4 regions of the Streptomyces sp. SAS_281 genome follow, and region 1 is predicted to be linked to each of the others. Evidence: riboswitches for the same ligand, from Rfam matches in the RefSeq annotation. Region 1 holds a riboswitch; each other region holds the start of a gene.

What was found. Region 1 has a riboswitch for cyclic di-AMP ahead of ACN6LM_RS13175 (NlpC/P60 family protein). Riboswitches for the same ligand answer to the same signal wherever they lie in the genome.
Region 2: it holds a riboswitch for cyclic di-AMP, as region 1 does, so the genes downstream of both, ACN6LM_RS27705 (transglycosylase SLT domain-containing protein) here and ACN6LM_RS13175 (NlpC/P60 family protein) in region 1, are expected to answer to the same signal.
Region 3: it holds a riboswitch for cyclic di-AMP, as region 1 does, so the genes downstream of both, ACN6LM_RS15895 (M23 family metallopeptidase) here and ACN6LM_RS13175 (NlpC/P60 family protein) in region 1, are expected to answer to the same signal.
Region 4: it holds a riboswitch for cyclic di-AMP, as region 1 does, so the genes downstream of both, ACN6LM_RS17365 (C40 family peptidase) here and ACN6LM_RS13175 (NlpC/P60 family protein) in region 1, are expected to answer to the same signal.

The regions. Positions count from the first base shown of each region.
Region 1 is NZ_JBMNDO010000028.1:420-8,120, forward strand. Features, by position in the region: gene pcrA (DNA helicase PcrA) at 1-2,104, opposite strand, end outside; cyclic di-AMP (ydaO/yuaA leader) riboswitch at 2,266-2,416, shown strand; gene ACN6LM_RS13175 (NlpC/P60 family protein) at 2,415-3,587, shown strand; gene ACN6LM_RS13180 (hypothetical protein) at 3,643-3,996, opposite strand; gene ACN6LM_RS13185 (NlpC/P60 family protein) at 4,306-5,355, shown strand; gene ACN6LM_RS13190 (GNAT family N-acetyltransferase) at 5,398-6,165, shown strand; gene ACN6LM_RS13195 (LuxR C-terminal-related transcriptional regulator) at 6,162-6,866, opposite strand; gene ACN6LM_RS13200 (PspC domain-containing protein) at 6,850-7,701, opposite strand, start outside.
Region 2 is NZ_JBMNDO010000090.1:14,437-22,137, forward strand. Features, by position in the region: gene ACN6LM_RS27675 (HelD family protein) at 1-1,199, opposite strand, end outside; gene ACN6LM_RS27680 (alpha/beta fold hydrolase) at 1,379-2,188, opposite strand; gene ACN6LM_RS27685 (MarR family winged helix-turn-helix transcriptional regulator) at 2,357-2,818, shown strand; gene ACN6LM_RS27690 (isochorismatase family protein) at 2,830-3,462, opposite strand; gene ACN6LM_RS27695 ((2,3-dihydroxybenzoyl)adenylate synthase) at 3,496-5,154, opposite strand; gene ACN6LM_RS27700 (2,3-dihydro-2,3-dihydroxybenzoate dehydrogenase) at 5,201-6,058, opposite strand; cyclic di-AMP (ydaO/yuaA leader) riboswitch at 6,481-6,665, shown strand; gene ACN6LM_RS27705 (transglycosylase SLT domain-containing protein) at 6,669-7,535, shown strand.
Region 3 is NZ_JBMNDO010000035.1:21,927-29,627, reverse strand. Features, by position in the region: gene ACN6LM_RS15925 (FG-GAP-like repeat-containing protein) at 1-721, shown strand, start outside; gene ACN6LM_RS15920 (FG-GAP repeat domain-containing protein) at 762-2,897, shown strand; tRNA gene ACN6LM_RS15915 (tRNA-Lys) at 2,996-3,069, shown strand; gene ACN6LM_RS15910 (SHOCT domain-containing protein) at 3,181-3,585, opposite strand; tRNA gene ACN6LM_RS15905 (tRNA-Met) at 3,754-3,827, shown strand; gene ACN6LM_RS15900 (PP2C family protein-serine/threonine phosphatase) at 4,015-5,178, shown strand; cyclic di-AMP (ydaO/yuaA leader) riboswitch at 5,390-5,543, shown strand; gene ACN6LM_RS15895 (M23 family metallopeptidase) at 5,555-6,724, shown strand; gene ACN6LM_RS15890 (aldo/keto reductase) at 6,892-7,701, shown strand, end outside.
Region 4 is NZ_JBMNDO010000040.1:4,430-12,130, forward strand. Features, by position in the region: gene ACN6LM_RS17350 (hypothetical protein) at 1-437, shown strand, start outside; gene ACN6LM_RS17355 (ATP-dependent Clp protease proteolytic subunit) at 640-1,272, shown strand; gene ACN6LM_RS17360 (hypothetical protein) at 1,280-1,588, shown strand; cyclic di-AMP (ydaO/yuaA leader) riboswitch at 1,926-2,090, shown strand; gene ACN6LM_RS17365 (C40 family peptidase) at 2,094-2,567, shown strand; gene ACN6LM_RS17370 (ATP-binding protein) at 2,578-3,009, opposite strand; gene ACN6LM_RS17375 (helix-turn-helix domain-containing protein) at 3,215-4,075, shown strand; gene ACN6LM_RS17380 (DUF397 domain-containing protein) at 4,101-4,298, shown strand; gene ACN6LM_RS17385 (8-amino-7-oxononanoate synthase) at 4,312-5,454, opposite strand; gene bioB (biotin synthase BioB) at 5,597-6,820, shown strand; gene ACN6LM_RS17395 (adenosylmethionine--8-amino-7-oxononanoate transaminase) at 6,813-7,701, shown strand, end outside.

The DNA of each region.
Region 1 (7,701 bases):
GGTTGTACGAGGGCTGGCCCCAGGCGCTGCGCATGGCGGCCCGGGTCAGATACAGCCGCTCGCGGGCGCGGGTGATGCCGACGTACGCGAGGCGGCGCTCCTCCTCCAGCTCCTTGACCTGGCCGAGCGCCCGCATGTGCGGGAAGACGCCGTCCTCCATGCCGGTCAGGAAGACGACCGGGAATTCGAGGCCCTTCGCGGTGTGCAGGGTCATCAGCGTGATGACGCCGGAGCCGTCGGTGTCCTCGTCGGGGATCTGGTCGGAGTCCGCGACGAGCGCGACCTTCTCCAGGAACTCCGCGAGCGTGCCCGCGCCCTCCTCCTCGCCCCGGTCCTGCTCGAATTCCAGGGCGACGGCGGCGAGCTCCTGGAGGTTCTCGATGCGGGTCTCGTCCTGCGGGTCGGTGGACGCCTGGAGCTCGGCGAGATAGCCCGTACGCTCCAGGACCGCTTCCAGCACCACGGCGGGCCCGGCGCCGGACTCCACGACCGTGCGCAGCTCCTCCATCAGCGTGTTGAACCGCTTCACGGCGTTGGCGGAGCGGGCGGCCATGCCGTACGCCTCGTCCACCCGGCGCAGCGCCTGCGGGAAGGTGATCTTCTCGCGCTGCGAGAGCGCGTCGATCATGGCCTCGGCACGCTCTCCGATGCCGCGCTTGGGGACGTTGAGGATACGGCGGAGCGGGACGGTGTCCTCGGGGTTGGCGAGGACCCGCAGGTAGGCCAGGACGTCCCGGACCTCCTTGCGCTCGTAGAAGCGGACGCCGCCGACGACCTTGTAGGGCAGGCCGACGCGGATGAAGATCTCCTCGAAGACACGGGACTGCGCGTTCGTCCGGTAGAAGACGGCGACTTCGCCGGCCTTCGCGTCGCCCGCGTCGGTGAGGCGGTCGATCTCCTCGGCGACGAACTGCGCCTCGTCGTGCTCGGTGTCCGCGACGTAGCCCGTGATGCGGGCGCCGCTGCCGGCCTTGGTCCAGAGGTTCTTGGGGCGGCGGCTCTCGTTGCGCTCGATGACCGCGTTGGCGGCGGACAGGATCGTCTGGGTGGAGCGGTAGTTCTGCTCGAGAAGGATCGTCGTCGCGTCCGGGTAGTCCTCCTCGAACTGGAGGATGTTGCGGATGGTCGCGCCCCGGAAGGCGTAGATCGACTGGTCCGCGTCACCCACGACGCACAGCTCGGCGGGGGCGTTCTCGGGGCCGGCCGGGCCGACCAGCTCGCGTACCAGCGTGTACTGGGCGTGGTTGGTGTCCTGGTACTCGTCCACGAGGACGTGCCGGAAGCGGCGGCGGTAGTGCTCGGCGACGTCGGGGAACGCCTGGAGCAGGTGGACCGTCGTCATGATGATGTCGTCGAAGTCCAGCGCGTTGGCCTCGCGCAGCCGGGCCTGGTACATCGCGTACGCCTGGGCGAGCGTCTTCTCGAAGCCGTCGGACGCCTGGCCCGCGAAGGTCTCCTCGTCGATGAGCTCGTTCTTGAGGTTGGAGACCTTGGCGGTGAAGGACTTCGGCGGGTAGCGCTTCGGGTCCAGCTCCAGGTCGCGGCAGACCAGGGCCATGAGCCGCTTGGAGTCGGCCGCGTCGTAGATCGAGAACGAGGAGGTGAAGCCGAGCTTCTTCGACTCGCGGCGCAGGATGCGGACGCAGGCGCTGTGGAAGGTCATGACCCACATCGCGTTGGCCCGGGGCCCGACCAGCTGCTCGACGCGCTCCTTCATCTCGCCCGCGGCCTTGTTGGTGAAGGTGATCGCCAGGATCTGGCCGGGGTGGACGCCCCGCTCGGCCAGCAGGTGGGCGATGCGGTGGGTGAGCACCCTGGTCTTGCCGGACCCGGCGCCGGCGACGATGAGCAGGGGCGACCCGGCGTGCACGACGGCGGCGCGCTGCTCGGTGTTCAGCCCGTCGAGCAGCGCCTCCGGGTCGATGACGGGGCGGTGCGCGCCGTCGCGGTAGTACGCGTCACGGGGCGGCGGGGGCCCGTCGAACACGCCCGCGAACAGGTCCTCCGGCACCGCTTCGGGTGCGGAGTCCTCGGGGGGCGGCGGGGGCGCGTCCTCCTCCTGCTGGAGGCCGGCCAGGAAACTGTCGTCAAAGAGGCTGCTCATCGCTGTCCGAGTCTAAGGCGCCCGACTGACACCCGGCCCCGCTCCGAAAAGGTCACGGAAATGTATCGGGCATATCGAACACCAACCTTCACAGCGGCCCCATGCGTTGGCTAGCGTGCACGTTCGGACGGCCCGTACCCCCAGAGGCGACCCACGCCGAGCGGGCCGCCACGCCGAATCCGGGCCCGCCCGGAACCGGGGACCCACACGCAGTACCGGGGTGAATCGGTCCTTCCCCACCGGACCGTAGGGCAGCCTTCCGTTCCGCCCGAACCCGACAGCTAACCCGGTAGGCGGTCCACGGAAGGAGATGCCGGCCTTGGCGTCGCATCGCAAACCGCGCACCCGGGTGCGCTCCACCGTCCCCGCCGTCGGGCTGACCTCGGCCGCGCTGGCCTCGGTGACCCTGCTGTCCTCGCAGAGCGCGATGGCCGCGCCCACGCCGAAGCCGAGCATCGAGGAAGTCCAGCAGAAGGTGGACGACCTCTACCGGCAGGCCGGCAACGCGACCCAGAAGTACAACCAGGCCAAGGAGGCCACGGACAAGCAGAAGTCCAAGGTCGACACGCTGCTCGACGACGTGGCCAAGCGCACCGAGAAGCTGAACGCCGCCCGCAGGACGCTGGGCAACTACGCCGCCGCCCAGTACCGCAACGGCGGCCTCGCGCCGACCGCCACCTTCTTCCTGGCCGACGACCCGCAGTCGTTCTTCGACCAGACCCACCTCATGGACCGCATGGCCGAGCGCCAGCAGCAGGCGGTCACGGAGTTCCGTACGCAGCAGACGAAGGCGTCCGAGCAGCGCGCCACGGCCGTGGAGAGCCTGGAGACGCTGACCGAGTCGCAGGCCGCGCTGCGCACCAGCAAGCAGAACGTCCAGACGAAGCTGACCGAGGCCCGGACGCTGCTGTCGAAGCTGACCGCCGAGGAGAAGGCGCGCCTGGCGGAGCTGGAACGCAAGAAAGAGGCGGAGGCGAAGCGGAAGGCGGCGGAGCTGGCGAAGAAGCAGGCCGCCGCCAGGAAGGAGGCCGAGCGGAAGGCCGAGGAGTCGGGCGGGAGCGGTACGGAGACGGGCTCGGGTTCCACCGCCGGCACCGGCTCCGGCACCGGCACCGGCTCCGGCACCAGCGCGTCCACGAAGGCGGAGAAGGTCCTCGCGTTCGCCCGCGCCCAGATCGGCAAGCCGTACGTCTGGGGGGCGACCGGCCCCGCCTCGTACGACTGCTCGGGGCTGACGCAGGCGGCCTGGAAGGCGGCGGGCGTCGACATCCCGCGCACCACCTGGGACCAGGTGAACGTCGGCACGCGAGTCGCCACGGCCGACCTGCAACCCGGTGACCTGGTGTTCTTCTACGACGACATCAGCCACGTCGGGATCTACAAGGGCGACGGGATGATGATCCACGCGCCGAAGCCCGGGGCGAACGTGCGCGAGGAGTCGATCTACTACATGCCGATCTACGGGAGTGTCCGCCCCGCCTGACCGGGGAGGAGGGGCGGCCCGCGCGCGGGCCGGCCCTCCCGCGTACCGCCGCCGCTCAGGTCCAGAGCGTGGCGATGAAGATGTTCGCCAGGGTCAGCGCGCCGACCGCCGCGAAGAACCCCTTCTCGACCTTCTCCTCGTCCCGCTTGACGTAGACGAGCCCCAGGATCACGACCAGGAACAGCAGCTTGATCCCGATCTTGACGTTGTTCACGGGGTGGTCGTCGGCCTGGTCCAGGCCGACCAGGGCGATGCCGGTGACGAGCATGGTCAGCGCGCCGTGCAGCATGCCGGGGACGAAGCGGGCGGTGCCGGCCTTCATCGCCTTCATCTGACCGAGGAAGCCGCCGAGCAGGGCGGCGATGCCGATGATGTGCAGGGCGACGACGAAATCGATGAGTACGCGCATGGTTCCGCACCCTAGAGCCCTCCCGCCGGATCGCTCCGGGCAGGGTGGGGCCTACGGGCCGCTTGAATGATGAATGCACTTTTTGCCTGATTCTGTGACCCTTTTTCCGGTCATTCATGTTTCAAAGACGGCCATCCGGCGACAATGCCACGCCAAGAGCGGGCAATAGCAGTCATAACGACACCTTCCCGTGACCTCGGATTAGCGTCCCTTCCCGGTGGCCGCGGACCAGGACCCTCCTCGCCGGCCACCGGAGGAACCCCGCCGGTACACCCCGCCGGGCCGTCGCACGGAAGGACGCCCGCCCCCGTGGCAGCGCATCGCAAACCCAGGCAGCGCCTCACCACCGCCTCCGCGGCCCGAACCGCCGCGGCGACCCTCGCCGTCGCCGGAGCCGCGACGGCCGCCGTGCTGCCGGGAGCCGCGCACGCGGACCCCGCGCCCACCGCACGGCAGGTCAAGGCCCAGGTGGACCGGCTGTACCGGGAGGCGGAGGTCGCCACCGAGAAGTACAACGGCGCGAAGTCCGAGGCGACCGCCGCCGCCAAGTCGGTCGACGCCCTGCGCGACGAGGCCGCCCGCAGGACCGCCCGCCTCAACAGCGCCCGCGACGTGCTCGGCGCGTACGCCGCCGCGCAGTACCGCTCCGCCGGGATCGACCCCTCCGTGCAGCTGGCGCTCTCCTCCGACCCCGACCAGTACCTGCGCCGCGCCACCTACGCGGAGCAGGCCGGCGAGCGCCGGGCCGCCGAGGTGCGCTCGGTGCGCCGCCAGGTCGCGGAGATCGCCCAGGTACGCGCCGAGGCGGCCGGGAAGCTCACCGAGCTGGCCGCCCGGCAGGCCGCCCTGAAGGAGCACCGGGCGACCGTCCGCGCCAAGCTGGCCGAGGCCCGCCGTCTGCTCGCCCGCCTCACCCCGGCCGAGCGCACCGCCTACGACGCCTCCGAGACCGGGCGCGGCACCGGTCACGCGGACCGGAGCGCACCGCGCGGTGCCGTCGCCGCGCCCAACGCCCGTGCCGCCCAGGCGGTCGCCTTCGCGTACAGCGCGCTGGGCAAGCCGTACGTGTGGGGCGCGACCGGGCCCCACTCCTTCGACTGCTCCGGGCTCACCCAGGCCGCCTGGCGCGCCGCCGGGGTCTCGCTGCCCCGGACCACGTACACCCAGATCAACGCCGGGCAGCGCATCCCGCGCTCCCAGCTGGCCCCCGGGGACCTGGTGTTCTTCTACTCGGGCGTCAGCCATGTCGGCCTGTACATCGGGAACGGCCGGATGATCCACGCGCCCCGCCCCGGGGCCCCGGTCCGGGTCGCGCCCATTGACGAAATGCCCTTCGCGGGGGCCACCCGGGTGGCATAGGCTCCGGCCTCTTGTCCCCGACGCCCCGAAGGACACCCGAACATGCCGATGGACGCCGACGTCCAGACCCATGCCCGCACGCTCACGCTGCGCTCCCCGGACCATGTCCGCGTCGGGCCGTTCGTGATCCGCTACAACCCGAACTGGTCGCTGAAGTACGCCAACTACGCGATCCCGGACCAGGGCGCCGAACCGACGCCCGGTGAACTCGACGCGCTCATAGCGGCGTTCCGCGAGCGGGACCGGATGCCCCGCCTGGAGTTCCTGCCCGGCTGGGCACCCGCCGTCGAACCGGCGCTGCTCGCCGCCGGGTTCACCGTCGAGAACCGCGCCCCGATCCTCGCCTGCGCCCCCGGCGGCCTGGTGCAGCCGAAGCCGGTCGCGGACCTGGTCGTGGCCGAGCCCGCCAGCGAGGCGGAGTTCGCGGCCGCCGCGCTCGTCCAGCACCTGGGCTACGGCGGCGAGGGCGAGCCCGAGGACGGCACGGCGGAGTGGCTGCGCAACGCGGCGGCGGGCGGCGGGGTCGCCGCACTCGCGACGGTGGACGGCACCCCGGCCGGCGCGGGCGGCTGCTCGGTCCCGGTGGACGGCCTCAGCGAGCTGGCGGGTCTGGCGGTCGGCGCGGAGTTCCGCCGCCGGGGCATCGGCGCCGCGCTCTCCGCGCACCTGACCCGCACCGCGTTCGAGCGGGGCTGCCGGGTGGTGTGGCTGGAGCCGGGCGACGCCGACGTGGAGCGGATCTACGCGTCGATCGGCTACCGCCGGGTCGGCGAGAAGCTGAACATCTCGCTCGACCCGGACATGCTCTAGACCAGCCGTCGCGCCGTCGCCCAGCGGGTGAGTTCGTGGCGGTTGGAGAGCTGGAGCTTGCGGAGCACCGCCGAGACGTGGGACTCGACCGTCTTCACCGAGATGAACAGCTGCTTCGCGATCTCCTTGTACGCGTAGCCCCGGGCGATCAGCCGCAGGACCTCGCGCTCGCGCTGGGTCAGGCGGTCCAGGTCCTCGTCGACCGGGGGTGCGTCCGTGGAGGCGAAGGCGTCGAGGACGAAGCCGGCCAGGCGGGGCGAGAAGACCGCGTCGCCGTCCTGGACCCGGAAGACCGAGTCGACCAGGTCGGTGCCGGTGATCGTCTTGGTGACGTAGCCCCGGGCGCCGCCCCGGATGACGCCGATGACGTCCTCGGCGGCGTCCGACACGGAGAGCGCGAGGAAGCGCACCGGGTCCTCGGCGGCGCCCATCAGGGGCGCGCAGCGGCGGAGCACCTCGACGCCGCCGCCGCCGGGGAGGTGGACGTCGAGGAGGACGACCTCGGGGCGGGTCGCCGTGATGACGGTGACCGCCTGGTCGACGTCGGCCGCCTCGCCGACGACCTCGACGCCGGTCTCCTCGGTGCGGCCGATCTCGGCCTGTACGCCGGTGCGGAACATCCGGTGGTCGTCGACGAGCACGACTCGTACCCGGCGCTCCGGGTTCTCCCGGCCCCCGGTCGCCTCACTGGTCCCGTTCATCGCTCGTCCTCTCCATCTCAAGCTCGACCTCGGTGCCCCCGCCGGGCACCGAACGCAGCCGGGCCGTACCGCCGTTGCGCTGCATCCGGCCGATGATCGATTCTCGTACGCCCATTCTGTCCCCCGGTACGGAGTCCAGGTCGAATCCCGGGCCCCGGTCGCGCACGGAGACGAAGACCGTGCGGCCCTCGACCTCCGCGTAGACCTGGACGGCACCGCCCTCGCCACCGTACTTGGCGGCGTTGACCATCGCCTCGCGTGCGGCCTGCATCTGTGCGGCCAGCTTCTCGTCCAGCGGGCAGTCGCCGACGACGACGACCTCCAGCGGGACACCGTGCTTGTCCTCGACCTCGGCGGCCGCCCGTTTGACGGCCTCGGCCAGCGTCTCCGGCTCGTCGTCCTCGTCCTTGCCGGTGCCCTCGGGGTTGTACAGCCAGTTGCGCAGCTCGCGTTCCTGGGAGCGGGCCAGCCGGCGGACCTCGCCGGCGTCGTCGGCGTTGCGCTGGATCAGGGTGAGGGTGTGCAGCACGGAGTCGTGGACGTGGGCGGCGACCTCGGCGCGCTCCTGGGCCCGGATGCGCATGAGGCGTTCCTCGGAGAGGTCCTGGGTCAGGCGGACGAGGTAGGGGCCGGCGAGGAGGGCGATGCCGGTGAGCACGGCGATGGCGGCGGTGATGACGTTGCCGAGCTGGGCGGCGGAGCCGCGTACGACCATGAAGACGGCGAGTCCCAGGCCGACGAGGGCGACTCCGGCCAGGGCGCGGGCCACTTGCAGGACGCGGCGGCGGCGGCCGACCTCCATCCAGCGGGCGCGGCGGGCGTTGTCGGCCTGGCG
Region 2 (7,701 bases), on a different contig from region 1:
TCCTCGGCGGTGAGGGCCGGCCACAGTTCCTCGATCGCGGCGTGCACCTCCTGGCTGACGGCGACCGCCTTGCCGAGCTGGGCGATGTCGTCCGGGCCCAGGAAGTTCGGCCCGCCGTAGGGGTCGGCGCCGATGCGCTCGGTGAGCTGGGCGGTCAGCGCGTCGATGATCCGGAACGCGAAGTGCGGCCGGGCGAGGTTGTGCGGCAGCTGGGTGTCCCGGGCCGCCTGCCGGGCCTCGTAGGCGATCTCCCAGTCCAGGACCAGGTCGCCGTCGTCGTGCGGGACGATCAGCGGGGCGCCCGGCTCGGGCAGCAGCTGACGGTCGCGCACGGCGAGCGCCAGCGCCTCGGCCATGGACGCGCCGCCCTTCACGGCCGCGGCCCGGGGCGTGTCCGCGCCGCGGGCCCGGACGCCGGGGAACAGCTCGGCCTGGGTGGCGAGCAGGACGCCGGTCTCACCGAGCGAGGGCAGCACCTCGCCGATGTAGCTGAGGAAGGCCGGGTTCGGCCCCACGATGAGGACCGCCCGCTTGGCCAGCAGCTCCCGCTGCTCGTACAGCAGGAACGCCGCCCGGTGCAGGGCGACGGCCGTCTTGCCGGTGCCGGGCCCGCCCTCGACCACCAGGACGCCCCGGTGCGGCGCCCGGATGATGCGGTCCTGCTCCGCCTGGATGGTCCGCACGATGTCCGCCATGCGTCCGGTCCGCGCCGAGTTCACCGCCGCGAGCAGGACCGTGTCGCCGCTCGGGTCCTCGAAACCGGTGCGCTCCCGGTCCGAGACGTCCAGGATCTCGTCGTGCAGCTCGGTGACCGTGCGCCCCACGGTCGTGAGGTGGCGGCGCCTGCGCAGACCCATCGGGGTGTGATGGGTGGCGAGATAGAAGGGGCGGGCGACCGGGGCGCGCCAGTCGATCAGCAAAGGCGTGCGTTCGCTGTCGTCCTCACGGATTCCGATACGGCCGATATGGTGCGCGACGCCGTCCGTGAGATCGATACGGCCGAAACAGAGCGAGCCGTCCACCGCGTTCAGAGCGGCGAGCAGACCGGATCGCTCGGCGACCAGGACATCGCGTTCGAGGCGGGCCTGCTGGCCGGTGCCGACCGGCGTCAGGGCGTCCTGGACCTGCTCGGCGGCGTCACCGCGCAGAACGTCGACACGGTGGTGGAGCCGGTCGATGTATTCCTGCTCCTTCTGCAATTCGGCGCTTTCCCGAGTTGACAAAACAGCTCCCTGACGGATATCGTGATTCTTGTTGGCCCCCGGTGAGGGGCCTTTTTCTGTGGGCACACAGAACCACTCAATATACGTGAGCAAATCCCCGGACCGCAATTGCGGTCCGGGGATTTCGCGTAGTCCCGGGAGCCTCGATGCCGTGCCTACGCCAGGACCTCGCGCAGTCGGGCGGCGTACGCGCGGGGATGGGTGGTGTTGCCGTTGTGCCCGCCGGGGAACGCGACGGTCTCCCGCCCCACCAGGCCGGCCAGCCGGTCCGCGCACTGCGCGACGAAGACGTCCGGCGAGGTGATGGCACCGCCGGCGGGCACGATGCGTACCGGAGATGTCCGCAGCGCCTCCTGGTCGAGTTCGGCGTCGATGACGGCCGTGAAGTCGTGTGCGATGAAGAACCCGAAGTCGGCGGCCCGGCCCGGGGTGAGCGGCATGGGTGTCAGGTCCGGCTCGGTCTCCTGGCGGGCCGGGTCGATCCCGAGGACCCGGGCGATCTCCGGGAGCGCGGCACCCAGTCCGCCCTCGCGGTGGACCCGTTGGAGGTGGACGAGCTCCGCCGCGTGCGCGGTGCGCGGACCGGCGGGCAGCAGGGACGGGGAGACCGGGTCGTGCGCCACGAGGGTGCGGAGCTGCCCGGGGTGGGCCACCGCGAGGTGGAGCCCGATGGCGGCGCCCATGCTGCATCCGAGCATCAGGGCGGGCTCGTCGGTGAGCCGGGCCAGCAGCCGGTGGACGTCGTCGGCGTGCTCCTCCATGGTCACGCCCCGCGCCGGGTCGGCGAGGGTGCTGCGGGACAGGCCCCGGCGGTCGTAGGTGACCACTGTGTACCGGTCGACGAGGTGGCGCGCCAGGTCGGTGCTCCGGCCGGCGTCGCCCTCGCCGCTCTGCGCGATGAGCAGCAGCGGGCCGGTGCCCCGGACCTCGTAGTAGAGGGTCGCGCCGTCGGTGTCGAGGAACATCGGATCTCCCGGTCGGTGAGGTGTCCGGCGCGGGGAGCACCGGCGGTGCCCCGGACGTTACTTTATCTTTTTAGATGCATCAAGAGAGATGCATCAGGCAATGATGCATCGATCGGTGATGCATCGGTAGTGATGGATGGGGGTAGGGTTCGCCCCATGAGTACCTCGATGACCCCGGTCCAGCTGTTCCTGCTCGGACGGACCCTGATGAAGATCGGTGAGCAGGCGCTCCCGGAGCCGTCGGACCCGGCCGGCGCCGCGCAGCGCGGAGGCACCCGGGCGGCCCTGGTCGTACTGAGCGACGTCCTGGGGCACCAGGGCACCTCGGTGAGCGAGATCGCCGCACGCACGGGCCTGCCGCAGAGCCAGGTCTCGGGCGCCGTGGCCAGGCTGAAGGAGACCGGCTCGTTCGTGTCCGCACCCGATCCGGCCGATGGCAGGCGGCAGTTGATCCGTACGGCCACGGAGGTGTCCGAGCGGGTGGCCGAGGTGCGGACCGCCCGGATCGACGACGCGTTGAGCGCAGCGCTGGGTACCGACGATCCGGAGACGTTGCGCAGGATCGGCGCGGCGTTGGACGTGCTCGCCCTGCACCTCACGCCCGAGGCCGCGGCGGCCCCCCGGACGTGAGGTACGGGCCCTCAGATCTCCTTCAGCAGCGCGTCCGTCGTCGTCACGACCGCGCAGCGGCCCGCCGCCCAGCGCAGCGCCATGTCGTGGTCCTCGCGCGAGAAGTCCGCGACCGCGTCGGCCACCACGAACGCCTGGATGTCGCGCATCCATGCGTCGGCGGCGCTCATCAGCACGCCGATGTGCGCGTACACACCGGTGATCACCAGCTGGTCGCGGCCGTCGTCGCGGATGAGGGATTCCAGCTCGGTGCGGACGAAGGCGCTGTACTTCCACTTGGTGAGCACCGTGTCGCCCGGCGCGGGCGCCACCTCGGCCGGTGCGGCCAGCGCCTCCGGGTCGTCCGCCATCCCCGGGCCCCAGAAGTCCAGCTGGAGACCGCGCTCCTCGGCGCTCTGGCCGCCGCGCTGCGCCGAGTGCACCACCGGGATTCCGGCGCGGCGGGCGGTCTCCATCACACGGGCGGTGTTCGCGAGCATGCCGGTCAGCGGCTCCTCGCCCGGGCGGTACGCACGCAGGAAGTGGTTCTGGAGGTCGTGGACGAGCAGCACGGCGCGCTCCGGGTCGACGGTCCAGCCGACCCGGTTCGCCGGGAGCTCGTCGGCGACGGGAAGGGGATAGGGGGCGATGGCGGGAAGTGCCATGGGAGCAGCCTTTCGGTGCCGCGCGGAGCGGTCTCAGTTCTGTGCGGGGGGAGTTGACGCGGAGGCGGGGGCCGCATCGGTCCGCAGGCCCTTCTTGCTGATCTTGCCGATGCCCGTCTGCGGGAAGACGTCCACGAATTCGACGAGGTCGGGCACCTTGTACGCGGCGATGCCGTGGGCGCGCACATGCCGCTTCACGGCGAGCGCCCCGGGCGGTTCGGCGCCCTCGCGCAGAATGACGTACGCCAGGGTGCGTTCACCGAGATACGGGTCGGCGACACCGACCACCGACACGTCGTGCACCGACGGGTGGGCGAGGATGATGTTCTCGACCTCCTCGGGCGCGATCTTCTCGCCGCCCCGGTTGATCTGGTCCTTCGCCCGCCCTTCCACGACCAGATGGCCGCTCGGGGTGCGGCGCACGATGTCGCCCGTGCGGTAGAACCCGTCCTCGGTGAACGCGGACCTGTTGTGTTCGGGGGCGCGCCAGTAGCCCCGGATCGTGTACGGACCCCGCGTCAGCAGATGCCCGAACCGGCCGTCGGGGACCTCCTGTCCGGCGTCGTCCACGATCCGGATCTCGTCGTCCTCGGAGATCGGCCGGCCCTGGGTACCGACGATCGTCTCGTAGTCGTCGTCCAGCCGGGTGTAGTTGACGAGCCCCTCGGCCATCCCGAAGACCTGCATGAGCCGGCAGCCGAGCGCCGGTTCGAGGCGCCGGGCCGCCGTCTCGCTGTACTTGGCGCCGCCGACGAGGATCAGCTCCAGGCTCGACAGGTCCTGCTCCGCCGAAGCGGCCGCGTCCGTCCACACCAGGGCGAGCGGCGGGACCATGCCCGTCATGGTGACGCGCTCCCGTTCGATGACCGGGAACGCCGTGGCCGGATCGGGGCGCGGGCAGAGGACGACGGTGCCGCCCGCGTACAGCGTGCCGAGCCAGCCGGGCGAGCTCATCGGGAAGTTGTGCGCGGCGGGCAGGACCACCAGGAAGCGGGTGTCCGCGTCGACGCCGCAGATCTCGTTGGAGCCGCGCAGCGAGTAGATGTAGTCGTCGTGCGTACGGGGGATGAGCTTGGGCACGCCCGTGGTGCCGCCGGACAGCTGGAGGAAGGCCAGGTCGTGCGGCTCGGGCCCGTCCTCCGGCTCCCCGGCCGCGTCGCACGGCACGTCGGACAGGGCGGTGTGCTCGCCCGGGTCGCCGACGACGAACACGTGCTTCAGGGTGGGCACCTGCTCCCGTACGGCGGTGGCCAGCGCGCGGTGGTCGTAGCCGGCGTGCCCGTCCGGGATGACGTAGGCGACGGCCTCGGCGAAGGAGCAGAAGTAGCCGATCTCCGTCTCGCGGTGGGCGGGCAGCGCGTACACGGGGAGCGCGCCGATGCGGAAGAGGGCGAAGACGACGACGGCGAACTCCGCGATGTTGGGCAGCTGGACGACGACCCGGTCGCCCCTGGCTATCCCGCGCGCCCGGAAGCCTGCCGCCAGCCGGGCCGCGCGCTCGTCCAGCTCCCGGTACGTCCACGCGCGGCGCTCGGGTGCGGGGTCGATCAGCGCGACGCGGTCGCCGTGGGCCTCGGCCCGTTCGCGCAGCATGCTCGTGAAGGTCTCGCCGCGCCAGTGCCCGGCCGCGCGGTAACGGGCGGCGAACTCGGCGGGCCAGGTCGGGGCGTCTTCGTACGGTGAGGCGGTCATCGTTCCAGGACTCCTGGGGGCGTTTGCGGGGTGCCGGGCGGTCGGGTCAGGCGCGCAGGGTGGCGCCGCCGTCGACGTACAGGTCGTGCAGGGTGATGTGGCGGGCCCGGTCGGACACGAGGAAGGCGACCGCCTCGGCGACGTCGGCGGGTTCGGCGATCCGGCCGAGCGGGATGCCCGTGCGGTAGCTCGCCAGGTCGCCGGCTATGACGCGCTGCGCGGCCGGCCCCTCGTCGTGGGCCTCACCGGCGGGCCACATCCCGCGCTGCATGTCGGTGAGCGTGGAGCCGGGCGAGACGGTGTTGCAGCGGACGCCCCGGGGGGCCAGCTCCAGACCGAGGCACTTGGTGAACATGACGGCCGCCGCCTTCGACGCGGCGTACGCCGCCATGGTCGTACGGGGGATGCCGGCGGCGTTGGACGCGACGGTGACGATGCTGCCCGCGCCCCGGTCCGCCATCCGGCGCCCGACGGACCGCGAGACGTGGAACACCCCGTCGGTGTTGACGGCGAACGTCGCCCGCCAGTCCTCGTCGGTCAGCTCGGTGACCGGTGAACAGCGCAGTATCCCGGCGACGTTGACCGTGATGTCGAGGGTGCCGAGCGAGTCCTCGACCTCGGCGACCAGGGCCTCGACGGCCGCCGCGTCCGTGACGTCCAGCGCCCGGGCGACGACGTCCCCGTCGTGCTCCCGGGCGAGGGCGTCGACCCCCGCCGGGGCCGCGTCGGTCGCCAGGACCCGGCAGCCGCGCGCGACGAGGGCCCGCACGACCGCCTCGCCGATGCCGCGTCCGGCTCCCGTCACGAGGGCCAGCCGGCCGGTGAGTTCCCGTTCGGCGGGGGCGGCAGGGGCGGCGGGGGCGGCGAGGGGACGGCGGGAAGAAGAGGCGGAATGCGGCGCCATGGTCCTGGGATCTCCCTGTGACGGCGAACGGGGAACGTCAACACTTAGGTAAGGCTAACCATAGGGCGATCATGCGAGCGAGGGGGCCGGAACCGGCGACTGGGCCGCCAGTGCGGAGTGCGATGCACCTTTTGTGCTGATATAGGCAAAAGGTCAATTGAGGGCGATCGGGGCGGTTTTGATGCTGTCAAATGCAGTCAAAACGGACGAACATGCACATTGTGCGTCCAGTGGGCAGCGTCACGTCGGCCGTTTCTGACGCAGGATCCGATCTCCCGGTTCCCAGTCGTGCCAAGAAATTTGACTTCCCCCGGCGCGGGCGATCATGAGCATTTCCTTTGATTGATCTTGCAAAACAATTGTGATCAGCAATTCCGGGCTTGTTCCGGCCGTCGTTTCTCGCTTACGGTCCCGTCATCAATCCGGATGGAACGCCGAATCCTGCCGCCGTCCGGGAACCCGACCACTCACGTACGGCAGGAGCGGGGGACCCAGGTTTGCCGCCGGTCCGGAATCCGGAGCGGCTAGGGGTGAAGTCGCCATGCGCGACCGGACATCTCCAGTCCGAACCCGACAGCTCACCTCGCAGGCGACGGAGAGGAAATACGCCATGCCCTTCACGGGTAAGCACCGTCGTGCCAAGTCCGCGTCCCTGACCCGCGGTTTCATCGCCGTCAGCGCGGGCGGAGCCGTTCTCGCGCTCCCCCTGATCGCGGCCGGATCGGCCTCCGCCGCCCCCGCCAAGACCGTCGTCGCCGAAAAGGCCGCGGCCCCGACTTCCGTCGCCGGCAAGGAAATTGCCGTGCGCAAGGCCGCGTCCACCACCTATTCCGTGGTGTCCGGCGATTCGCTTTACAAGATCGCCCAGGGGCATTCCCTCAGCGGCGGCTGGGAGCGGCTGTACAAGGACAACCGCGGTGCTGTCGGCAGCAACCCCGACCTCATTCACCCGGGCCTGAAGCTCACCATCGGTGCCACGTCCGCGGCCGTCGCCCCGAAGGCTGCGGAGAAGAGCGAATTCAAGGCGGAGACCGCCGAGAAGAACGGCGACACCGCCCCCCGGGCCGAGAGTGCCGACCGCGCGGACCGCTCCGAGCGCACCGTCGTCCCGGTCGCGGCCGAGAAGCCCGCCGAGACCCAGGCGGCCGTCGCGTACACCGACGACCTCGACGGCTGGATCAAGGAATCCCTCGCCATCATGGCCGAGCAGGGCATTCCCGGCAGCTACGACGGCATCTACCGCAACATCATGCGCGAGTCCTCGGGCAACCCGATGGCGATCAACAACTGGGACATCAACGCCGTCAACGGCACGCCCTCCAAGGGCCTGCTCCAGGTGATCCAGCCCACCTTCGACGCCTACCACGTGCCCGGGACGTCGATGGACATCTACGACCCGGTCGCCAACATCACGGCCGCGTGCAACTACGCCGCCGCCACGTACGGCTCGATGGACAACGTCTTCGGCGCGTACTGATCCACACCGGCCCCGTGCTCGGGGCAGGGCGTGAGCAGGGGTGGAAAGAAGCGGAAACGCTCCTTTCCACCCCTTTCGCGCGCCGTACCGCCCTGTCGCGGAAAAGCCGTACAACCCTTGTGGCGCAAGAGGTGTCGAACAGGGCGCCCGGGAAGACAGCGGGCTC
Region 3 (7,701 bases), on a different contig from region 1:
CTCGGCCGGCCAGGCCGACTGGCGGGCCGGGACCGGGACCGGGACCGGGCGGGTCGAGGACAAGGTGTCGGCCACCGGCTGGACGGACGAGAACACCGTGACCGCCGCCGTGCCGTTCGAGGACATCAGCGGCGACCGGTGCAACGACGTGCTGGTCCGTACGAAGGCGGGCGAGCTGCGCGCCTACACGCCCGCCTGCGGGGCCGCGCTCAAGCCCAGCACGCCGTACAAGAAGATCGGCACCGGCTGGAACATGTTCGACGCCCTGACCTCGCCCGGTGACATGTCGGGCGACGGGCGGGCCGACCTGCTCGGCCGGACGCCCACGGGCGACCTGTACTTCTACAAGGGCAAGGGCAACGGCCTGTTCGAGCCCCGCGTGAAGATCGGTTACGGCTGGCAGGGGTACCTCCTGGCCGGCACGGGCGACATGAACGGTGACGGCAAGGGCGACCTGGTGGCCCGCGACCGCTCGGGCAACGTGTGGCGCTACCCGGCCACCGGCGAGGGCACACTCGGCACCCGTACGAAGATCGGTTACGGCTGGACCATGTACGACACGATGGTCGGCTCCGGAGACCTGAACGGTGACGGCATCGCGGACCTGCTGGCCCGCGACACGTCCGGGGTGCTGTGGAGCTACCGCGGCGACGGCAAGGGCGCGCTGGCGGCGCGTACCAAGGTCGGCGGCAGCTGGCAGATGTACACCCGCCTCTACTGATGACTCACTCGACATCCGGGCTTCCCGGGAGGAACCTCTCTTGACCAAGTTCATACGCGGCCGCGCGGCCCTCGTCGGTGCCGTGGCCGGAGCGACCGTGCTCGCCACGGCCGCCGTACCGGCGAGCGCCGCCGGCCCCGCCCCGGCCACCGTGGCGACGACCGGGGTGTACGGCCTCGACTTCGCGGGCGGACGGCTGGTGACGGCGGAGCGGAGCCCTTCCGGCGACCGCATGGTGTACGACCGCCGGGTGTCCGCCGACGCCCTGACCGTGGGGGCGCGCGAGAGCCGTGTCTTTGCCGGGACGTACGCCAACGGCGCGCACCTCGGCACGGTGCCCTGTGACAACGGCGACTGCGTCGAGCTGGTCGCTTCGGGCCACGGTGACGTCGGCACGGTGTTCGTCGACGGCGACGGCGCCGGCACCGAGTCGGTGCAGTTCTGGGCTCCCGGAAACGCGTACCACGGGGGTGACACCAAGTACCCCGTGGGCACGGCCGAGGTCGTGGACCTGACCGGGCGGGCCTACGTCGTCAACGGTGGTTCTCCCGCCAAGCAGCGGGCGGGGATGTACCCGGGCTACACCTCGACGGCCTCCCCCATCGTCCGCACCGCGGGCGCGGCTTCCGTCTGGGGCACCTCGCTGTGGGCGGCGACCACCGCCACCGGGGCGCTCACCGCGACCGACCTGGAGACGAAGAAGGTCGTGCAGACGGCGGCCACCGGCGCTCCCTGCGTGCTCAAGGAGGTGCGCGCGGTCGGCCGCTGGGTCTACTGGAACTGCGGGACGACCGGTGCGGCCGGCGTGTACGACCGTACGGCGAAGAAGTCGTTCACCGTGCCGTCCGGCCCCTCCCTGGTCGGTGACGGCTACCTCGTCCGGCACGACCGGACGGCGGGCAAGCTGCTGCTCACCGACTTCCACACCGGCAAGGCGGCCGCTCCGCGCGCGATTGCGGACCTCCCCGCCGGGAAGGCCGCCGATCAGCGACGGCTGACCTGGGCGGTGGACAAGTTCGGCGGCGACATCGCCTACCTCGACGCCGCGCAGACGCTCCACATCGTGCCCAGCGGGGTGCCCGCGCAGCCCCTCGCGAAGATCGCGTCCGATGTGGGCGGGGACTACATGGACATCAAGGGCGTCGACGGGCTGGAGAGCTGGAACAGCACCTGGCAGTTCAACAAGCCCGCCACCTGGACGTACACCGTCAAGGACTGGACGGGCCGTACGGTACGCACCCTCACGGGTGATTCCGGCACCGAGGCCGACGTGGCCTGGGACGGCCGGACGGCCGCGGGCGGGTACACGGGCAACGGCAAGCACACCTGGACGCTGAAGGCGACGGCCGAGGACGGCTCGGGGACGTACTCCACCAGCGGGAGCCTGTCCGTGGCCGGCGGCGAGCCGGGCCTCCACGACCAGGGCGCCTACAGCATCGGCGACCTCGTCACGCTCAACTCCTCCGGGGACCTGACCATCCAGTTCGGGCAGGCTTCGGGCGTCTTCAGCGGCAAGAAGTCCGGGACCGGCTGGCCGGCCGGCACCGTCGCCGTGCCCTTCGCGGACACCAGCGGCGACCGCTGCTCCGAGCTGCTGGTGCGGATGCCCGGCGGGGAACTGCGCCGGTACGACGGCAGCTGCGGCGCGTCCGGCTACAAGCCGGCCGGCAAGCACACCGTGATCGGCGGCGGCTGGCAGCAGTACGACGTGCTGACGTCGCCCGGCGACCTCAACGGCGACGGGCGGGCCGACCTCGTGGCCCGTCAGAAGTCCACCGGTGACATCTACTTCTACGCGGGCACGGCGGCCGGGAAGTTCCTCCCGAAGACCCGGATCAACACCGACTGGCGGACGTACGCCCAGATCACCGGTGCCGGCGACCTCACCGGCGACGGCATCCCCGACCTGCTCGGCCACGACCGCAACGGCGGCCTCTGGCGCTACAGCGGTCTGGGCAACGGCCGCTTCGCCGCGCGCGTGAAGGTGTTCACCGACTGGGGCCGCTCGTACAACACCATGGTCGGTGTCGGCGATCTGAACGGCGACGGCCGGAACGACATCGTCGTCCGCGACTCGGCGGGCAAGCTGTTCCGGAACAACGGCAACGGCAAGGGCTCGTTCGGAGCCCGTACGCAGATCGCCACCGGCTGGCAGACGTACAAGGGCATCTTCTGAGGCTCTGAGCCCGCCCCGGTCCCGGTGACGGGGCCGCGCGGCCGATACCCGATCGGCTGCGCGGCCGGGGCGGGCTATGCTCGGGGGTGATCTGCCGAGGGCCGTTAGCTCAATTGGTCAGAGCAGCGGACTTTTAATCCGTTGGTTGTGGGTTCGAGTCCCACACGGCCTACCTCGTTGCCCCGGGTCCGCGCGTGCGCGGCCCCGGGGCACTGTCATGTCCGGGGGCGGGCGGTGCTGCGGGCCGTCGTCCGGGCCGGAGCCGGCCGGCACCGAGGGTGTGTCAGACCAGGAGCTTCGACTTCGCCCGCTGGTACTCCTCCTCGGTAATGGCGCCCTTGTCCTTGAGGTCGGCGAGCTTCGACAGGTCCTCGACGTGGCCGCCCTGGTGGCTGCCGCCCTCCGTACCCGCCGCGTCTCTGATGTACGCCTTGAAGGCGGCGTCACGCTCCTTCGCCTCCTGGACGTCGCGCTTGCCCATGGACTTGCCGCGGGCGATCACGTAGATCAGCACGCCCACGTAGGGCAGCACCAGCGCCAGGATCAGCCAGCCGGCCTTGCCCCAGCCGCTCAGGTCGTGGCTGCGGAAGATGTCCATGATGACCCGGAAGAGCAGGAAGAGCCACATGATCCAGAGGAAGAACCAGAGCATCGTCCAGAACAGGTTGAGCAGGGGATAGTCGTCCATCGTCCACTCCCGGGTCCGCGTCGGACTGGCTGAATCTGAAAACAGTCATATCACCACATTCACCCCATTGCTCATTGGTGCGGGCCGAGAGGAGGGGCGGTGAGAGGGCCGGGGGCGCGTGCGGTGGTCATGAGAGCCCCGGACATGACGTAGAGTTGGGTTTACCGACGCGGGGTGGAGCAGCTCGGTAGCTCGCTGGGCTCATAACCCAGAGGTCGCAGGTTCAAATCCTGTCCCCGCTACTGAAGGATCAGGCCCGGCACGCAAGCAGCGTGCCGGGCCTGATGCGTTTCGATGGGACTCCCTGCCGGCGCGTCCGCTTCGCCCCATCGGCGGCCGAGGATTCGCCCGGTGGCCGCGCGGGCGCGAGGCTGGGAAAGGTGCGCGGTACCGTCCGCGGCCGTGGCTGCACCGGGCAGGAGACCGCAGGTGGGGAAGTGGGAACGACGGTGGCGCGGGCCTGACGGCACGGTGGGCCGCCGGTTCGTCCGGGTGCTGCCGGTGGCGATGATCGTCATCGGGCTGGTGTTCGACCTCTTCACGCCGCCCTCCTACACGGCCGTCCCGATGTTCGCGGCCGCCCCGCTGATCGCCGCGCCCTTCTTCGGTATGGGCACCACGATCCGGATCGGGATCGCCTCGGTGCTCGCCCTCGCCGGAATCCGGCTCTACACCGGCGACCTGGTCCAGGTGGTCTCGTTCATCGAGATGGTCACCGTGCTCACGGTCGCCGTGCAGGCGTGCGTGATCAACCGGGTCGTGCGGCGCGGCAGCGACCAGTTGGCGTCCGCCCGGATCATCGCCGAGACGGCCATGCGGGCCGTGCTGCCCGCGCCGCCCGAGCGGATCGGCGGACTCCAGGTGGCCGCGCGGTACGAGGCGGCGCAGGCGGACGAGTTCGTCGGGGGTGACCTCTTCGCGGCCGCTGACACTCCGTACGGCGTACGGCTGGTGCTGGGGGACGTGCGCGGGAAGGGGCTGGAGGCGGTCGGCGCGGTGGCGGTGGTGATCGGGGCGTTCCGGGAGGCGGCGGAGCAGGAGAAGTCGCTGGAGGGCGTGGCGCAGCGGTTGGAGCGTGCGCTGGCGCGTGAGTCGGTGCGGCGGAGCAATCTGGACGCGTTCGAGGGGTTCGTGACCGCGGTGCTCGCGGAGATCCCGCCGGGTGCGCAGGTCGTGCGGATGGTGAACCGCGGCCATCCGGACCCGCTGCTGCTGCACGGGGACGGGGCGGTGGAGTCGCTGACGCCCTCGGAGCCCGCGCTTCCGTTGGGCATGGACCTGGGGGTGAGGCCGGACCGCTCGGACGACTGGGAGCTGCCGGCCGGCGGGACGCTGCTGTTCTACACGGACGGTCTGTCGGAGGCGCGGGACGCCGGCGGTGTCTTCTACGACCCTGCGGAGCGGCTGCGCGGGCGCCTCTTCCCCGGCCCTGAGGAGCTGTTGTCCGCGCTGACCGACGACGTACGCCTGCATACGGGGGGCGAGTCGACCGACGACATGGCGCTGCTCGCGGTGGCCCGGCCGGCGAAGGGGCAGCCGGACCGGCGCAGGACGGTGAAGATCGTCAAGCGGGGTGCCACGCTGGGTGACTGAGGGGCGCCGCTCCGCATAACAGTTGACGCAACGTCAGAAAACGCGTAGTGGTTGGACGCCGATCAACTCGCCCGGTTCCACCCGGTTGTGTCCCGTAAAGTCCAGGCCGTGCGCGTGAACGATCAGTGGGAACAGCTTGGAATCGGACCCGTCTGTCTATTAACGTTCGATAACGCAGCGCGGTTGTCCCAGCCGTCGTCAGGGGCGGCGCCGCGCGCGTGCGCCGAATTCCGCAAGGGAACCGGGGAACCACCTACATGGGGTGAATCGGGCATCTTCGTCTTCACAAGAGGCGGAGGGGTCCGTAGGAGACCTTCCTGCTCCGAACCCGTCAGCTAACCCGGTAGGCGAGAAGGAAGGAAAGGAGTGCGCCCGCGTGGCGTCCAACAAGCCTGCCCCCGAATCACCTTCCCGGTTCGTGCCCGAATACGGTGCCGACTCCGTGTCCGTTCCCGGCGCCGCGTACATGCCGGAACAGGGAAGCGACTACGTGACCGATCGGGGCAACGGCTTCGGCACCGGTGCCGTTTTCGGCAGCGGTTTCCGCGCCGACGACGCCGACTCCGAGCGGGCCTGGGAGGAATGGAACCCCACCGAGGAGTCCGTCCGTCCCGTTCGTGGCAAGCACCGTGTCGCCAAGCAGCGCAATGGTCTGGCCCGTAGCTCCACCGTCCTCGGCGTCGGTGTCATCGCGGCCGTCGGCGCGGGCGGCATGGCCACCGCGCAGAGCAAACCGCCGGTCTCCATCTCTCTTCCCGATTCCATCGCGGACAATCTCCCCGACGCCAAGTCCCTTCCCGGCGTAGGTGCGTTGTTCTCCGGCGAGAGCGAGGCCGAAACCCCCGCGACCGCCACCGCCGCCGCACCGCTGACCACCGCCGGCATCACCACCGCCGAGGCCGAGCAGGGCACCACGGACGCCGGCGAGGCGCTGCGCGCCCGCATCCTCCAGCAGGCCGAACAGCAGCAGGGCGCCGCCGACGCCGAGGCGAAGGCGGCCGAGGAGAAGGCGGCTGCCGAGAAGGCCGCCGCCGAGGCGAAGAAGCAGCAGGACGAGGCCGAGGCCAAGGCCGCCGCCGAGAAGAAGAAGGCGGAGGAGGCCGCGAAGAAGAAGGCCGAGGCCCTGCGCCTGGCCAAGCTCGCCGCCAGCTACGCCATCCCCACCTCCTCGTACACGATCACCTCGACGTTCGGCGAGGCCGGATCGATGTGGTCCTCGGGCTACCACACGGGCCTCGACTTCGCGGCTCCGACCGGTACCCCGATCAAGGCCATCCACACCGGCACCATCAAGTCGGCCGGCTGGTCCGGCGCCTACGGATACCGCACGGTGCTGGAGCTGGAGGACGGTACCGAGCTGTGGTTCTGCCACCAGTCCTCGATCGGCGTCACGGTCGGCCAGAAGGTCACCACCGGTGACACCATCGGCCGCGTCGGCGCGACCGGAAACGTGACCGGCCCGCACCTCCACCTGGAGGTCCACACCCCGGACGGCACCGGTATCGACCCGATGGCCTGGCTGCGCGCCCGCGGTCTGACCGTCTGAGGTCCGTTTCCCCCGAAGGACCCGGCCCTTTCCCGTACGCGGCCGTCCGAACCCCGGCAGCCCTGACGCACACCCCCCGACGTCAGGGCCGCCGGTCCGCGTGGGCGCAGCCTGCTGGATGTACGGGGCACGGAATAGCGGAGCGGGTGGAAACCGTTGTTCCCCCTATGACTTCACTGCGTAATCTCGGCCCGTCCGGCCTCCAGGTCTTCCCGCTCTGCCTCGGTGGAAACGTCTTCGGCTGGACCGCGGACGAGGAGCGGTCCTTCGCCGTCCTCGACGCGTACGCGGCGGCCGGCGGCAACTTCGTGGACACCGCCGACGCCTACTCGCACTGGGTTCCCGGCAACGAGGGCGGCGAGTCGGAGACCGTCATCGGCAAGTGGCTCGCGTCGCGCGGCAACCGGTCCGACGTCGTGGTGGCCACCAAGGTCGGCGCCCTCCCCGGCTACAAGGGCCTCTCGGCGCCGACGATCAAGTCGGCCGCCGAGGAGTCGCTGCGCCGGCTCGGCACGGACCACATCGATCTGTACTACACACACTTCGATGACGAGACCGTCCCGGTCGAGGAGATCATCACCGCCCTCGACGAGCTGGTGAAGGAGGGCAAGGTCCGCGAGATCGCCGCCTCCAACATCAGCCCCGCCCGGCTGCGCGCCTCGCTCGCGTTCTCCGAACGCGAGGGCCTGGCCCGCTACGTGGCGCTCCAGCCGCACTACAACCTCGTCTCGCGGGACACCTACGAGGGTGAGCTCCAGGACACCGCCGCCGACGCGGGGCTCGCGGCCGTCCCGTACTTCGCGCTGGCCGCCGGCTTCCTCACCGGCAAGTACCGCCCGGGGACGACCGTGGACAGCGCCCGGGCCGGGAGCGCGGCCGGCCATCTGGAGTCGGAGCGCGGCCGGCGGGTGCTCGCCGCCCTCGACACGGTGGCGCGGGACCGGGACGCCGAGATCGCCACGGTCGCCCTGGCCTGG
Region 4 (7,701 bases), on a different contig from region 1:
ACCAGCCCTGGCAGCTGGCCGTCCCGCTGTCCCGAGGCGGGCCTCCACCGCAACCGGACAGCCGGGACCGGATCGAACGCCGGGCCTTCGCCTACGATCCGCGGCTCGTCCCGCTCGCCGTCCCACTCGGCGTGGACACGGCGCTCAAAGGCCGGGTCATCTGCTACCACCTGGACGAACTCGGCGCCGGCCGCCCGAGCACCTTCGGCATCCGCAGGACCATGGGCGGCGACGAGGAGACCGAACGCTACGACGGTTCCCTGCTGGACGTCCTCCACCAGCACCACGCCGACTTCCTCCGCCACCTGACCCATCGGAGCGGCCTCCCGTGCAACCGGGGAACGGGCGCGGTGGACGACGAGGACGTCGAGGAGGCCGAGGACATGATGAACCGGATCGAGGCCCTGCAACGGCAATTGACGTCGATGCGGCAGTGACTGGTTCTGCCGGCCGGGCCATTGACCGGCCGACGGTTGCGTGACATCCGCCCACGGCGAACAGTCAACGGCCTCTGACCTCGCACTTTCCCGAATTCTCCGGGATCTCCCCCGGGAGGGACTTCTGTACATCCTGTACGTTTCTAAAGAAGCGTGCGCGGGTGCACCGTTGCGTCCGCGCGACCGGAGGAGAGGCACAGCCGTGTACCGTCCCGTCGCCCGTTACGTCCTGCCCGAGTTCACCGAGCACACCTCCCAGGGGTCCCGGACCATGGACCCGTACTCCAAGCTGCTCGCCGAGCGCGTGGTCTTCCTGGGCACGGCCCTGGACGAGACGGCCGCCAACGACCTGGTGGCCCAGCTGATGTATCTGGAGCACGACGCGCCGGACCGGCCCGTCTCGCTGTACATCAACTCGCCGGGCGGCTCGTTCGGCGCGATGACGACCCTGTACGACACGATGAACTTCCTCAGCTGCGAGGTGGAGACGTTCTGCCTGGGCCGGGCGGGGGCCGGAGCGGCCGTGCTGCTCGCCGCGGGAGCCCCGGGCCGGCGGCACATGCTCCCCGGTGCCAAGGTGGTCGTCAGCCAGCCCGCCCTGGCGGAACCGGTCCAGGGGCAGCCGTCCGACCTGGAGATCGAGGCGCGGGAGCTGGAGCGGATGCGCGGGACGATGACCGGCATGCTGGCCCGGCACACGGGGCGCTCCGTCGAGCAGGTCACCGAGGACACCGAACGCGACCTCGTCCTCGATGCGGAGGGCGCCCTGGCGTACGGGCTGGTCGACCACATCGTGCGCAACCGGGTCCCGGCGCCGCCGCGCTCCGGGTGGTGAACCGGCGATGCAGCCACCGGAGTTCTCTGCGCTGCCCGCCCTCACCAGGGCCGAGTCCGCGTTCGTCGACCGCTATCTCGATGTGCTCGACCAGGTGGGGCGGATCAATCCGGCCCACGGCGACGACACCTACGCGGCCCTGCGCGCGGCCCAGGCGCTCGCCTCGCACGCGGCGGAGCTGCGGGACGCCCTCGCGCTGATGCACCGGCGCGGCGAGACACGTATCCACAGCAGCACGCTGACCCGCGCGCTGCGGGCGCTGGACGGCGAGCGGCGGGCGGCCCGGGTCACCCTGCCGCCGGCTCCGCCGGGCTGAGGCGCCGTACGCCACCGACACGCCCGAGGGGTGCGCGGGAATTCCTCGCTCGATCGGCGTAGGCGTTCCCTCTCACGAGCGATGGACCGATTTGCCTTTTCCCGATGCGCGTGGGGCGGTTTCCTCCGCGACACCGCTGGTACGGCCGTGGCCGCCGGCGGCGGAGGAACCGCCGTACGGGTTCCGGTCCACCTGAACGGGCCATCCGTGACGGTCTTCACCGATGGCTGTTCCGGCTCGGAAATCCGGCACGAGGTGAGTCAAGATCCCTACGACGACAAGCCCCCGCCACCGCGGCGGGGCGGTCCGGGCGGACGCCGAGTCCTGCCGCCGCCCGGATGACTGGTCGACAGGAGTGGATCGGCAGGAGTGGAGGACCCGAGCACTACGGGACCGCCGGACCTCCGGTTGTCCCTCGGGGTGAAGCCGCCGCGCGCGGCCGGGCAACTTCGCCAGCCCGAACCCGACAGGTCATCCTTCACAGGCGGCTGACGAAGGGTTGCGCATGAGTGCGCAGGTTCATGTCCCGTCTCTGCTCGCCCGGGCCACCACGGCCTCGGTCATGACTCTCGCCGCCGTCGGCGGCACGCTGTGCGTGCCGGGAGCCGCGCCCGAGGCGCAGGCGGCCGGCCACGCGATGAAGGCCCTGAAGATCGCCGCGTCGAAGAAGGGGGCGCCCTACCGCTGGGGTGCCACCGGGCCCAGCAGCTTCGACTGTTCGGGGCTGACGCTCTACTCGTTCAAGAAGGCGGGCAGGAAGCTCCCCCGGACCGCCCAGCAGCAGTACAACAGGACCAGGCACATCTCGGCGTCCAAGCGCCAACGAGGTGACCTGGTCTTCTTCCATTCCGGGCGCAGCGTCTACCACGTGGGCATCTACGCCGGCAGCGGGAAGATCTGGCACTCGCCGAAGACCGGCGCCGTGGTCCGCCTGGAGAAGATCTGGACCAGGAGCGTCTACTACGGCCGGGTCGGCTGACCCGGACGCCTCAGGGCTGGACGGGAACCTGCCACGGGAGCGCCACCCAGACGGTCTTGCCGCCGTCGGGGGTGGGGGTGACGGTCAGCCGGCCGCCGTACTCCTTGGCCAGCGAGCGGATGATGACCAGGCCCCGGCCGTTGTCCTGCTGTACGGCGGCGGGCAGCCGCTGGGGCCGGCGGGGATGGCTGTCCGTCACGCCGACGCGCAGCTCCTCGTCGCGCTCCAGCCGGAGGTCGACGGTGAAAGTGGGTGACTGCCCGAACGTGTGCACTACGGCGTTGGTGGCCAGCTCCGAGAGGATGAGGCGGACCGTGTCGGCCTCCTCCGCGTCCTCGGGCAGGCCCCATTCCGTCAACACCCGGGCGACGAACCTCCGGGCCGTGGAGACCGAGACCGGCTCGCTCGGCAGGGTGACACGTGCTTCCTGATGGTCTGCCATGGCGAGCCGTCCCTTTCCCACCCGTCACCGGCCCGGCGAGCGGTCCGGTTGTGCTTCGCGCCAGATTGCCACCGATGCTGCCCTCCGTGGCGGCGATCCACCAAGATATGCATATATCTGTCGCTCAAACCGGTGAACTCTCCCCACGCGGGCCCGCTCCGGCGCCACACTGTCTGCTCGTCGGGCAGCGGGAGGGAGCCATCGGATGCAGCACGGCCCTGCGGTACGGCGCCGCAAGCTGGGAGAGGAGCTGCGGAGCCTGCGCCATACGTCAGGTCTCACGAGCCGGGAGGCGGCGGCGCTGCTCGGCTGGCACCAGTCGAAGGTGAGCAGGATCGAGACAGGTGTCAGCGGGGTGCGGCCGGATGACGTGAACCGGCTCCTCGACGCGTACGGGATGGACGACCCGAAGCTCCGCGAGGTCCTGGGCGCGCTCGCCGGTTCGGCGGGCGGTGGCGGCGCCGGCTGGTGGCATGCGTACCGGGGGCTCATCCCGCCGCAGTACCGCGACTTCATCAGCCTGGAATCGCAGGCGCGCACCGCCCGCACGCTGGAGACCTCGGTGGTTCCGGGGCTGCTGCAGACGGCCGACTACGCCCGCGCCGTGACCCGGGCCTCCCTGGACGGGCTGCCGTCCGGTCAGCTGGACTCGCTGGTGGAGGTGCGGCTGACCCGGCAGGGGGTGCTGCGGAGCGATCCGCCGCTGCGGCTGAGCGCGGTCCTGGACGAGGCGGTGCTGCGCCGGGAGGTCGGTGGCCGAAGAGTGATGCGGGAGCAGCTGCGCCATCTCGCCCGGGTGGCACAACTTCCCCATGTGCGACTCCAGTTACTTCCGTTCTCGGTGGGCGGCTATGTGAGCCTCACCAGCCCTTTCGTCATCTTCTCCTTTCCGACCGCTTCCGACCTTGACGTGGTCGTTCTTGACCACTTGACGAGTAGCCTCTATCTGGAACGGAAAGAAGACCTTGCGGCGTACAGCTCGGCCTTCGAAACCCTTCAGACGCACGCGCTGTCGCCGGAGCACACGCTGGACCTGATCGCCGCGATCGACCGCGGCGACCGGTGACCCCCCACCGCCCGGAGGAAGCGTCATGTCCGATCACCTCACCCGGCACGCGTTACGTTGGCGGCGCAGCAGCTACAGCACCGGGATGAACAACTGCGTGGAGACCGCGCCGTACGGGAGCGGACGGCTGCTGGCCGTGCGCGACTCGAAGGATGTGGCCGGGACGCCCCTGGAGTTCTCCGCCACGGCCTGGGCGTCCTTCGTCTCCGGTCTGAAACGCTGAGGCGGCCCTCGCCTCAGCCCTGCGGTGCGGTCCGCCGCACCGTCTCCACCGCCCGCGCGATCTGCTCGTCCGTCAGGTCCGCGCGGGCGGTCAGCCGGAGCCGCGAGACACCGTCGGGGACGGACGGCGGCCGGAAACAGCCCACCGCCATCCCGGCCGTCCGGCAGTCGGCGGCCCAGCGCACGGCGGCGTCGGCCGAGGGCGCCCGGACCGAGACGACCGCCGCGTCGGGCCGCACCGCGGTCAGACCGGCCTCCGTCAGCCCCTCGTACAGCGCGGTGGCGACCGTACGCGCCCTGAGTGCGCGCTCCGGTTCGCGGCGCAGCAGCCGCAGTCCGCCCAGGGCGGCGCCGGCGGCGGCGGGGGCGAGTCCGGTGTCGAAGATGAACGTCCGGGCCGTGTTGACCAGATGGTCGATGACCCGGGCCGGTCCGAGGACCGCTCCGCCCTGGCTGCCCAGGGACTTGGACAGGGTGAGCGTGGCGACCACGTCCCCGTCGCCCGCGAGCCCCGCCGCGTCGAGCGCGCCTCGCCCGCCCTCACCGAGCACCCCGAGTCCGTGCGCGTCGTCCACCAGGAGCGCGGCGCCCTCCGCCCGGCAGACGACGGCCAGCGCGGCCAGCGGCGCCGCGTCGCCGTCCACGGAGAACACCGAGTCGGTGACGGCCAGCTTCCGGCCCCCGTGACCGCGCAGCGTCTTGCGGACGGCCTCCGGGTCGGCGTGCGGAACGACGGCGGTCTCGGCCCGGGAGAGCCGGCAGCCGTCCACGATGGAGGCGTGGTTGCCCGCGTCCGACGCGATCAGGGCGCCGCGCCCGGTGAGCGCGGTGAGGGCCGCGAGGTTGGCGGCGTAACCGGAGGAGAGGACGAGCGCGGCCTCGAAGCCGCAGAACGCGGCGAGTTCGCGTTCGAGCCCGGCGTGCAGCGCGGTCGATCCGGTGACCAGGCGGGAGCCGGTCGCCCCACCGCCCCAGCGGCGCGCCGCGTCCGCCGCGGCGGAGGTCACCTCCGGGTGCCGGGTGAGGCCGAGATAGTCGTTGCTCGCGAGGTCCAGCAGCTCCGCTTCGGCCGCGCGGGGCCGCAGCCGGCGGACGAGCCCCGCCTCCGCGCGCCGGCGCGCCTCGTCTTCGATCCAGTCGAACGGGGTGGCGGGCATGAGCGGTCCCTTTTGTAGGCAGCTCACAGACCCTAACCGGGCCCACGCCAAGACACGGTGTGGCAAGGCACACACCCCGTGTCAGCTCTGTTGTCCGGTTCCTCCTTGGCTCCGGGCGGTGCGGTGCGTCAGGATCATCGCCATGGACCTCCTGAACACGCTGGTGGACAAGGGGCTGCGGCGCGAGCTGCCGACCCGTGAAGAAGCGCTCGCCGTACTGGCGACCCCGGACGACGAACTGCTCGACGTGGTGGCGGCGGCCGGCAAGGTGCGCCGTCAGTGGTTCGGGCGGCGGGTGAAACTGAACTATCTGGTCAACCTGAAGTCCGGGCTCTGCCCCGAGGACTGCTCGTACTGTTCGCAGCGGCTCGGCTCCAAGGCCGAGATCCTCAAGTACACCTGGCTGAAGCCGGAGGAGGCGTCGAAGGCGGCGGCGGCCGGGGTGGCCGGCGGCGCCAAGCGCGTCTGCCTGGTGGCCAGCGGCCGGGGCCCGACGGACCGGGACGTCGACCGGGTCTCGCAGACCATCGAGGCCATCAAGGAGCAGAACGAGGGCGTGGAGGTCTGCGCCTGTCTCGGTCTGCTCTCCGAGGGGCAGGCCGGCCGGCTGCGTTCGGCGGGCGCCGACGCGTACAACCACAACCTCAACACGTCCGAGGGGACGTACGGGGAGATCACGACCACCCACACCTACGCCGACCGTGTGGACACGGTGCAGCAGGCGCAGGCCGCCGGGCTGTCCGCCTGCTCGGGGCTGATCGCGGGGATGGGCGAGAGCGACGAGGACCTGGTCGATGTGGTCTTCTCGCTGCGCGAGCTGGACCCGGACTCGGTGCCGGTCAACTTCCTGATCCCGTTCGAGGGGACGCCGCTCGCCAAGGAGTGGAACCTGACGCCGCAGCGCTGTCTGCGGATCCTGGCGATGGTGCGGTTCGTCTGCCCGGACGTGGAGGTGCGGCTCGCGGGCGGGCGCGAGGTCCATCTGCGCTCGATGCAGCCGCTCGCCCTGCACCTGGTCAACTCCATCTTCCTGGGTGACTACCTGACCAGTGAGGGCCAGGCCGGGCAGGCGGATCTGGACATGATCGCGGACGCCGGTTTCGAGGTGGAGGGGGCGGGTACGACGACGCTCCCCCGGCACCGCGCGGACGCGGCGGCCGGCTGTGGTCCGCATGCGAGCGGTGGCTGCGCCTCCGAGGCGGAGAGCTGCGGTTCGCACGCGGGCGCCGGTTGCGGACCCTGCGGGGAAGGCGCGGAGGCGGAGGCCGTATCCGCCGCCGAGGTGCCGGAGGCCCCCGGTGCCCGGACGGACCTGGTGGCGGTCCGCCGCCGTGGCGCGGGCACGGACCTCGCTCCCAATGCCTGAGCCGCTCTCCCCCGCCGCGCTCCGGGAGCTGGACCGGGCGCACGTCTGGCATCCGTACGGCCCCATGCCGGGCCGGCAGGAGCCGCTGGTCGTGGAGTCCGCGTCCGGGGTCCGGCTGCGGCTCGCCGAACCGGTGCACGGGCACACCGAGTTGGTCGACGGGATGTCCTCGTGGTGGTCGGCCGTGCACGGCTACAACCACCCCGTGCTGAACGAGGCGGCGCGCGGCCAGCTGGACCGGATGAGCCATGTGATGTTCGGCGGGCTCACGCACGAGCCCGCCGTCCGGCTGGCGGCCCGGCTGGTGGAGATCACGCCGGAGCCGCTGCGCCACGTCTTCCTCGCCGACTCGGGCTCCGTGTCGGTCGAGGTCGCCGTGAAGATGTGCCTCCAGTACTGGCGGTCGGCCGGGCGGCCGGCCAAGAAGCGGCTGCTGACCTGGCGCGGCGGCTACCACGGGGACACCTGGCAGCCGATGTCGGTGTGCGACCCCGAGGGCGGGATGCACGAACTGTGGTCCGGCGCCCTGCCCCGCCAGGTCTTCGCCGCCGAACCGCCCGCCGGTTACGACTCCGAGCCCGACCCCGCGTACGCGGAACATGTGCGCGAACTGATCGAGCGGCACGCGGACGAGCTGGCGGCCGTCATCGTGGAGCCGGTGGTCCAGGGGGCGGGCGGGATGCGCTTCCACTCCCCCGGCTATCTGCGCGTGCTGCGCGAGGCGTGCGACGCGTACGGCGTACTGCTCGTGTTCGACGAGATCGCGACGGGGTTCGGCCGTACGGGAAAGCTGTTCGCCGCCGAGCACGCGGGGGTGTCCCCCGACGTGATGTGCGTGGGGAAGGCGCTGACCGGCGGCTATCTGACGATGGCGGCGACGC